2 linked regions of the Caldimonas brevitalea genome follow. The protein of the gene in region 2 binds, or shares a complex with, the protein of the main gene of each other region. Links are inferred from orthologs where the notes say so. Each region holds a gene or a part of one and is shown on either strand. Other genes may lie near its edges.

Region 1 (4,157 bases), 4.3 Mb from region 2 along the record:
GGCACATCGGCCGGCTGCGCGATGAAGTGCGGCGCACGCGCCTGGCGCAGCAAGAGGCCGAGCGCCACAGCGTTGCCGTCGAGCGCTTCGTCACCTTTCTCGCGCACGAGGTGCGCAATTCGCTGCACTCGGTCATCGCCGGTACCGAGTTGCTGCGCAGCGCGCAGCAGGCGACGCCGAACATCATCGCGCCGCTCGCCGCGTCGGCCCGGGCGACGCTGGGGCTGCTGAACAACCTGCTCGATCGCGACCGGCTGGAGGAAGGGCGGCTCAAGCTGAGCGTCGAGTCGGCCCGGCTGACGCCGGCGCTGAGCAGCGTCGTCGAGGAGATGCGGCCGGCGGCACAGGCCAAGGGCTTGTCGCTGCGGCTGGTGCCGGCCGAGCATGACCCCCTGCTGTGCATCGATGCGATGCGGCTGCAGCAGATCGTGCGCAACCTCCTCAGCAACGCGATCAAGTACTCGCACGCCGGTGAAGTGTGCGTCCGGGTGCGCTGCGAGCCGGTGGAGGGCCGCCAGCCGGCGCATGACACCGTCGAGATCGCCGTGTCCGACCAGGGGCCCGGGCTGACGGCGCAGGAGCAGGCGCAGTTGTTTCAGCGTTATTTCGTCGGCGCACAAGGCCGCGCTGCATCCGAGAGCGCCTCGGGTCTGGGGCTGGCGTTGTGCCGTGACCTCGCCGTGCTGATGCACGGCCAGTTGACCCTGCACAGCCAACCCGGGGTGGGGACGACGGTGGTGCTGAGTTTGCAGGCGCGCCGTGTCGACGGCGAGCCGCTCCCGGCTGACCCGCCGGCCCGGGAGCGCGCCCGGCCGCGGGTGCTGCTGGTGGAGGATGCCGAGGTCTACGCGATGTTGCTCGAGCAGGCGCTCGAGCAACAGGGCTTCGAGGTGCACACGGCGACGACGGTCGCGCAGGCCATCGAAGCCCTGCAGGCCGACGGGCCGCCGATCGAGGCGGTGCTGAGCGACGTGAACCTGCCCGATGGGGACGTGTTTCCGATCCTCGACGTGCTGCGCCAGCGCCCGGGCGGCATGCCGGGCACGGTCGCGGTGATGTCAGCCGAACGCGACGAAGCCTTGGTGTCGCGATTGCAGGAGGCCGGCGTGAAGATCTCTCTGCAGAAGGCCGGCGACGTGCGGCTGTTGGTCGGCCGATTGCTGCAGCATGCCGCCTGGTCGCGCGGCGGATAGTTTCGGGCCCTATCCCACCCATACGTGATCATGAGACAGACCCTGCGCGAGCGAAAAGAAAAAAAGGGCCGCTGTGCAGCGGCCCTTTTCGATCGGCTGTCAGCAGATCAGGACAAAGACATTACATGTCCATGCCCATGCCGCCCATGCCGCCAGGCATGCCGCCGCCGGCGGGCGCGTCTTCCTTCGGCGCTTCGGCGACCATGCACTCGGTCGTCAGCATCAGCGAAGCGACCGAGGCGGCGTTTTGCAGTGCCGTGCGGGTCACCTTGGTCGGGTCCAGGATGCCCATCTCGATCATGTCGCCGTACTGGCCGTTGGCGGCGTTGAAGCCGTAGTTGCCCTTGCCGCTCAGCACGGCGTTGACGACCACGCTCGGCTCGTCGCCGGCGTTGGCGACGATCTCGCGCAGCGGGGCTTCGATGGCCTTCAGGATCAGCTTGATGCCGGCGTCTTGGTCGGGGTTGTCACCCTTGATCTCGCCAGCAGCCTGACGGGCGCGCAGCAGCGCGACACCGCCACCGGCCACGATGCCTTCTTCGACGGCGGCACGGGTGGCGTGCAGTGCGTCTTCGACACGGGCCTTCTTCTCCTTCATCTCGACCTCGGTGGCAGCGCCGACCTTGATCACGGCCACACCGCCGGCCAGCTTGGCCACGCGCTCTTGCAGCTTCTCGCGGTCGTAGTCGGAGGTGGCTTCCTCGATCTGGACGCGGATCTGCTTGACGCGCGCTTCGATGTCAGCGGCAGCACCAGCACCGTCGATCAGGGTGGTGTTTTCCTTGCCCACTTCGACACGCTTGGCCTGGCCCAGGTCAGCCAGCGACACCTTCTCGAGCGTCAGGCCGACTTCTTCCGAAATCACCTTGCCGCCGGTCAGGATGGCGATGTCTTCCAGCATGGCCTTGCGACGGTCGCCGAAGCCCGGAGCCTTGACGGCCACGACCTTCAGGATGCCGCGGATGGTGTTGACCACCAGGGTCGCCAGCGCTTCGCCTTCGACTTCTTCAGCGATGATCAGCAGCGGGCGGCCGGCCTTGGCCACTTGCTCCAGCGTGGGCAGCAGGTCGCGGATGTTGCTGATCTTCTTGTCGTAGAGCAGCACGAAGGGGTTGTCGAGCAGCGCGGCTTGCTTCTCGGGGTTGTTGATGAAGTAGGGGCTCAGGTAGCCGCGGTCGAACTGCATGCCTTCGACGACGTCCAGCTCGTTCTCGAGCGACTTGCCGTCTTCGACCGTGATCACGCCTTCCTTGCCGACCTTGTCCATCGCGTCGGCGATGATCTTGCCGATCGACTCGTCGCTGTTGGCGGAGATCGAACCGACTTGCGCGATTTCCTTGCTGGTGGTGGTCGGCTTGGAAGCCTTCTTCAGCTGCTCGACCAGGATCGTCACAGCACGGTCGATACCGCGCTTCAGATCCATCGGGTTCATGCCGGCGGCCACATACTTCATGCCTTCGCGCACGATGGCCTGGGCCAGCACGGTGGCGGTGGTGGTGCCGTCACCGGCGTTGTCGCTGGTCTTGGAAGCAACTTCCTTGACCATCTGGGCGCCCATGTTCTGGAGCTTGTCCTTCAGCTCGATTTCCTTGGCGACCGACACACCGTCCTTGGTGACGGTGGGGGCGCCGAAGGAGCGCTCGAGCACGACATTGCGGCCCTTGGGGCCCAGGGTCACTTTGACTGCGTTGGCCAGGATGTTGACACCCTCGACCATGCGGGCACGGGCGTCGCCGCCGAAGATGACGTCTTTAGCTGCCATGTTTGATTTCTCCGTATGCTTGAAACTTGTGGGTGAGGTCGTTGCGGTCGGAGAATTACTTCTCGATGACGGCGAACAGGTCCTCTTCGCGCATCACCAGCAGCTCGTCGCCGTCGACCTTGACGGTCTGGCCGCTGTACTTGCCGAACAGCACGCGGTCGCCCACCTTGACGTTCAGGGCCACGAAGTCGCCCTTGTCGTTGCGCTTGCCCGGGCCCACCGCGAGAACTTCACCCTGGTCGGGCTTCTCGGCGGCGTTGTCGGGGATCACGATGCCCGAAGCGGTCTTGGTTTCGTTTTCGAGGCGCTTGACGATCACGCGATCGTGCAACGGACGAAGTTTCATTGCATCTCCTTGGTTGAGAAGGCACTTCCTGAAAAGGAATGAGCGCAAGTGAGCGCTCATCTGCATCACTAGCACTCGCTTGGAAGGAGTGCTAACAGGACGAATTATAGGGATGGCCGACGTGGTTTCAAGAGACTACGAACAGCGGGGAATTACGGGCTTGGCGAACCAGAGGGGCCGCGGTCCCGGCGGGCGGCTGCGCGCTGCGAGCAACGGGCGGCTCCAACCGGCAGCCCGACAGTGGTCAACGCGGCGACAGCGGTGTGCGAACGCCGCAATCCGTTACGTCGTCGGGGGGGCGGACGCGGAAAGCCAGCCCACGTTCAGCGCGTCGGTGTCGGGCCGGCGCCGCCGGGCCGGGGCGAACGCCTCAGCGGGGTGCGGCTGAGGTGACGCGCCAGACGATGTTGCCGACGTCGTCCGCCACCAGCAAGGCGCCGTGCTGGTCGAGCGCCACGCCGACGGGGCGGCCCTGGGCCTCGCCCTGGTCATTGACGAAGCCGGTCAGCACCTCGAGCGGCCGGCCGCTCGGTTGGCCGTCTCGAAAGGGCACGAACACGACCTTGTAGCCGCTCAGCGGCTTGCGGTTCCAGGAGCCGTGCTGGCCGACGAACATGCCGCTGGCGTAGAGGGGCGGCAGGCTGGTGCCGCCCGACCATGCCAGCCCGAGTGACGCGGTGTGCGGTCCGAGCGCGTAGTCGGGGACGATGGCCTTGGCCACCAGGTCGGGGCGCGGTGGCGAGACACGGGTGTCCACATGCTGGCCGAAATAGCTGTAGGGCCAGCCGTAGAAGCCGCCGTCGCGCACCGAGGTCATGTAGTCGGGCACCAGGTCGCTGCCGATTTCGTCGCGTTC
Region 2 (4,264 bases):
ATGGGTGCGAACGGCACGCGCGATGGCCTGTTCGAGGCGGTCTTCGACCAGGCGCCGGTTGGCGATGCCGGTCAGCGCGTCGTGCGTGGCGGCATTGCTCAACTCGGCCGCCTCGCGCATCAGCCGGCGTGTTTCGACCAGCTGTTGTGCGAGGTTCCGATGCGCCTCGGCGAGGGCGCGGTAGCTGCGCCACCAGCCGAGCCCGGCGTACACGGCGGCCGAGCAGAGCAGGGTGGCGAGTGCGAACAGCGCGACTCGGTAGCGGTGCAGTTCCTTCAGCCGGTCGCGAAAGACGTCGTTGATCTGCGCTTCGACCGCCTCGACCGTGGCCGCGGTCGGTGCCTGGAGGGCAGCGGCGGCAGCCCGGTGGGTTTGCTGTTCATGCAGCAACACCGAACGCGCATGGAGTTGCAGCAATTCGCTGGACGCCGACATGTCGGGCAGCGAGTCGGCCGATTGCAGCACCGCTTGCAGGTGGGCGAGGGAGGTGTCGAGCCCGTCGTGCGACGAGCTGTCGGCGTGCGAGAGGAAGCGGAGCAATTCCAGTGTCAGGGCACGCGCTGCGTCGAGTGCGGCAAAGGCGTCGCGGCGTGCCGTCGGCACATCGCGTTGCCGCCGCAGTTCCTCGGTCAGCTGTTCGAGTTGCGTCGGGATGAAGCGCAGCGAGTTCAGCAGGATGGCGTGTTCGGACTTGATGCTCTCGGCGGCTTCGGCCTTGTTCGACAGCGCTTCGCGCAACGCCGCGAGTGACGGCGCCTCGCGGGCGACGCCCAGCGAGACGGCGGCCTCGCCGACGACATCGCGCGCCCGGGTGACCGCGTGCCCCGCGTCCGCCAAGGCGTCGTAGTTGGCCGCGGTCCCGGTCTGGACCTTGAGAATCTGCACCGTCCAGCGCGTGTCGGCCTGTCGCAAGGCCGCCACGTCGCTCAAGGCCTGGCGATGCCGCTCGACAAAGGCTGAATAGGACGTCTGCTGCAGGACGGCCAGTGCGGACACCGCGGCGGTGGCCGCCAGCACCGCCAGCCACAAGAGGCCGGCGCGGCGTAAGGCGCCGGTCATGCCGCGACCCCCTGCCGGGTGACACGGACGCGCGAGGCGGCATGGCACAGGGCTGCTGCTGCTGCTGCCCCCCGCGCATGCCGGCGTCTCGACCGTCCGTTCCGTTTTTCCACTGCTGGCTCCTCTGTCCGGCTCCCCACGAGCCGGTGCGCCCGTCGCGCATGGCGCTCGGGCTGGCTTCGGTCTTATCGGCGATGGACGGGGGGACTTGAGCCTGCGTTTAGGGGGGCTGCGGCCAAGAAAAAACCGCCGGGGTTCGCACCCAGGCGGTTTTTCCGTTGTGGCGCCGGCCGGCTGGCCTTCACATGGCTGGCGCCATGTGAGCCTTGCCGCAAGGCGTCAGGGCCGCTGCGCGGCCGCGGGCCTTACAGGCCCGCCGCTGCACGCAGCGCTTCCGCCTTGTCTGTGGCTTCCCAGCTGAACTCGGGTTCTTCGCGGCCGAAGTGGCCGTAGGCCGCCGTCTTGGAGTAGATCGGGCGCAGCAGGTCGAGCATCTGGATGATGCCCTTCGGGCGCAGGTCGAAGTGCTCGCGCACCAGGGCGGCGATCTTGTCGTCGGGCAGCTTGCCGGTGCCTTCGGTGTAGACCGTGATGTTCATCGGCTGGGCGACGCCGATGGCGTAGGCCACCTGGATCTGACACTGGCGCGCCAGGCCGGCTGCGACGATGTTCTTGGCGACGTAACGCGCCGCGTAGGCGGCCGAACGATCGACCTTGGACGGATCCTTGCCCGAGAACGCGCCGCCACCGTGCGGGCAGGCGCCGCCGTAGGTGTCGACGATGATCTTGCGGCCGGTCAGGCCGCAATCGCCTTGCGGCCCGCCGATCACGAAGCGGCCGGTCGGGTTGACCAGGTAGCGGGTTTCCTTGATCCACTCCTTGGGCAGCACCGGCTTGATGATCTCTTCGACCACCGCTTCGATGAACTGCGGCGTCATCTTGGTGCCGTCGCTCATCTCGGGCGCGTGCTGGGTCGACAGCACCACGGTGTCGATGCTGTGCGGGCGGCCGTTGACATAGCGCATCGTCACCTGGCTCTTGGCGTCGGGGCGCAGCCAGGGCAGGCGGCCGTCCTTGCGCAGCTGGGCCTGGCGCTCGACGAGGCGGTGGGCGTAGTAGATCGGTGCCGGCATCAGCTCGGGCGTTTCGTCACAGGCGTAGCCGAACATCAGGCCCTGGTCGCCGGCGCCCATGTTCAGATGGTCGTCGGACGCGTGATCCACGCCTTGCGCGATGTCGTTGCTCTGCTTGTCGTAGGCGACCAGCACCGCACAGCCCTTGTAGTCGATGCCGTACTCGGTGTTGTCGTAGCCGATGCGCTTGATCGTGTCGCGTGCGACCTGGATGTAGTCGACGTGCGCGTTGGTCGTGATTTCGCCGGCCAGCACCACCAGGCCGGTATTGCACAGCGTTTCGGCGGCGACGCGCGAGCGGGGGTCCTGCTCGAAGATGGCGTCGAGGATCGCGTCAGAGATCTGATCGGCGACCTTGTCGGGGTGTCCCTCGGACACGGATTCGGAAGTAAAGAGAAAATCGTTCGCCACTGTATGACTCCATCTGATGATTGAACCCTGGGCGCGTTGCCGGCTCAAGCTACCTGGAGGAGCGGCGAACGCTTTAGCGGTATTTCTGGACCTTGGTCCGGCAGGCGCTCGCTATGCTTCGCTCCTGCGTCGCCCCGCAAGTTGTTCCTTAAACCGGCGACCGAATGATTATAGAAACATGCAGACCTTGTTTCGTTTCCTTTCTCACTGGCCCTTGGGGCTTTTGCACGCAATTGGTTTCTTTCTCGGCTGGGCCACCTGGTGGGCCTCGCCCACCTATCGCCGGCGCTTCCGCGAGAACGTTGCTCAGTCGGGTTTGCCATGGTCGGCGGTGCGTCCCGCCGTGGGCGCGGCTGGCAAGATGGTGATGGAACTGCCCTGGTTGTGGTTCCGGCCGGCAGACCGCCCGCTGGGTGACAAAGTGCGCTGGCTCAACAGCGAGCTGATCGAGGAAGCCAAGCGGCAAGGGCGCGGGGTGATATTTCTGACGCCGCACTTGGGCTGCTTCGAAGTGACCGCGCAGTCGTATGCCGAGTTGTTCACGGAGCCGGGCAAGCCGATCACCGTGCTGTACCGCCCGGCGCGCAAGGCGGCGATCCGTCCGATCGTCGAGACCGCGCGCCGGCGGCCGGGGTTGGCGGCCGCGCCGGCCAGCCTGGCCGGCGTGCGCCAGATGATCCGGGCGTTGCGGCAGGGCCAGGCGGTCGGGCTGCTGCCCGACCAGGTGCCGCCCGAGGGGCTGGGCGTGTGGGCGCCGTTCCTGGGTCGCCCGGCCTACACGATGACGCTGGCGTCGCGGCTCGCCCAGCAGACCGGCGCCGCGGTGCTGCTGGTCTGGGGCGAGCGGCTGCCGCGCGGGCGCGGCTACGTGGTGCGTGTGGACGCCCTGGAGCCGGCGTTGCCGGAAGGCGGCGCCGATCAAGCACAATCGGCCGCCGCTCTCATCAACCGCGCGATGGAAAGACTCATCCTCCAGTGCCCCGAGCAGTACCTCTGGGGCTATCACCGCTACAAGGAACCGCGCCACGACACAGCCCTCTCGGGCGGGGCGACGTGAACATGACCGCGCGTCTGTTGATCGGGCTGTTGTGGTTGCTGCACTGGCTGCCGCTGGCATGGCTGGCCGCGTTCGGCCGCGGCCTGGGCCGGCTGCTGTACCGGCTGGCCGGCTCGCGCCGGCGTATCGCCTTGCGCAACATCGAGCTGTGTTTGCCGGCGTTGTCGCCCGCCGAGCGCGAGGCGTTGGCGCGGGAGCATTTCCAGTGGCTGACGCGCAGTCTGCTCGAGCGTTCGCTGCTCTGGTACGCGAGCGAAGCGCGGTTGCGCCGCTTGATTCACATCGAAGGTGATGTCGGGCTGGCCGACCGGGCGGAGCGGCCGGTGATGTGGCTGGTGCCGCATTTCATGGGGCTGGATGTCGCCGGCACCGCGGTGCAACTCCATGTGGGCAAGACCGCCACGTCGATCTATCAGGCGCAGAGCAACAAGGTGTTCGACGCGGCGATCCGCAAGGGCCGCAGGCGCTTCGGGCAGGCCGACATCTTTTCGCGCCAGGAGTCGTCCAAGCCGCTGATCCGCTGCATCCGGCAGGGTCAGCCCTTCTTCAACCTGCCCGACATGGACTTCGGCCGGCAGGACGCGGCCTTCATCCCTTTCTTCGG

The links.
Region 1: the proteins of metK (region 2) and groL are in contact, whole or in part, in a cryo-EM structure (PDB 8P4O), measured with the Escherichia coli proteins. The link is inferred for Caldimonas brevitalea from one-to-one orthologs.

What each region holds. Positions count from the first base shown.
Region 1 is NZ_CP011371.1:5,337,356-5,341,512, reverse strand. Bases 636-3,508 are described here. They hold groL (chaperonin GroEL), read right to left. Parts: upstream 2,956-3,508; coding sequence 1,315-2,955; downstream 636-1,314. Other genes in these bases: groES (co-chaperone GroES), read right to left, coding at 3,011-3,301; AAW51_RS22495 (transporter substrate-binding domain-containing protein), read left to right, coding at 636-1,193. In the rest of the region: more of AAW51_RS22495, read left to right, coding at 1-635; AAW51_RS22480 (PQQ-dependent sugar dehydrogenase), read right to left, coding at 3,672-4,157.
Region 2 is NZ_CP011371.1:1,061,305-1,065,568, forward strand. What follows is about bases 515-3,494. They hold metK (methionine adenosyltransferase), read right to left. Parts: upstream 2,604-3,494; coding sequence 1,425-2,603; downstream 515-1,424. Other genes in these bases: AAW51_RS27855 (diguanylate cyclase domain-containing protein), read right to left, coding at 515-1,059; AAW51_RS04710 (lysophospholipid acyltransferase family protein), read left to right, coding at 2,782-3,494. Outside these bases: more of AAW51_RS27855, read right to left, coding at 1-514; more of AAW51_RS04710, read left to right, coding at 3,495-3,660; AAW51_RS04715 (LpxL/LpxP family acyltransferase), read left to right, coding at 3,663-4,264. UniProt on the Escherichia coli protein: Catalyzes the formation of S-adenosylmethionine (AdoMet) from methionine and ATP.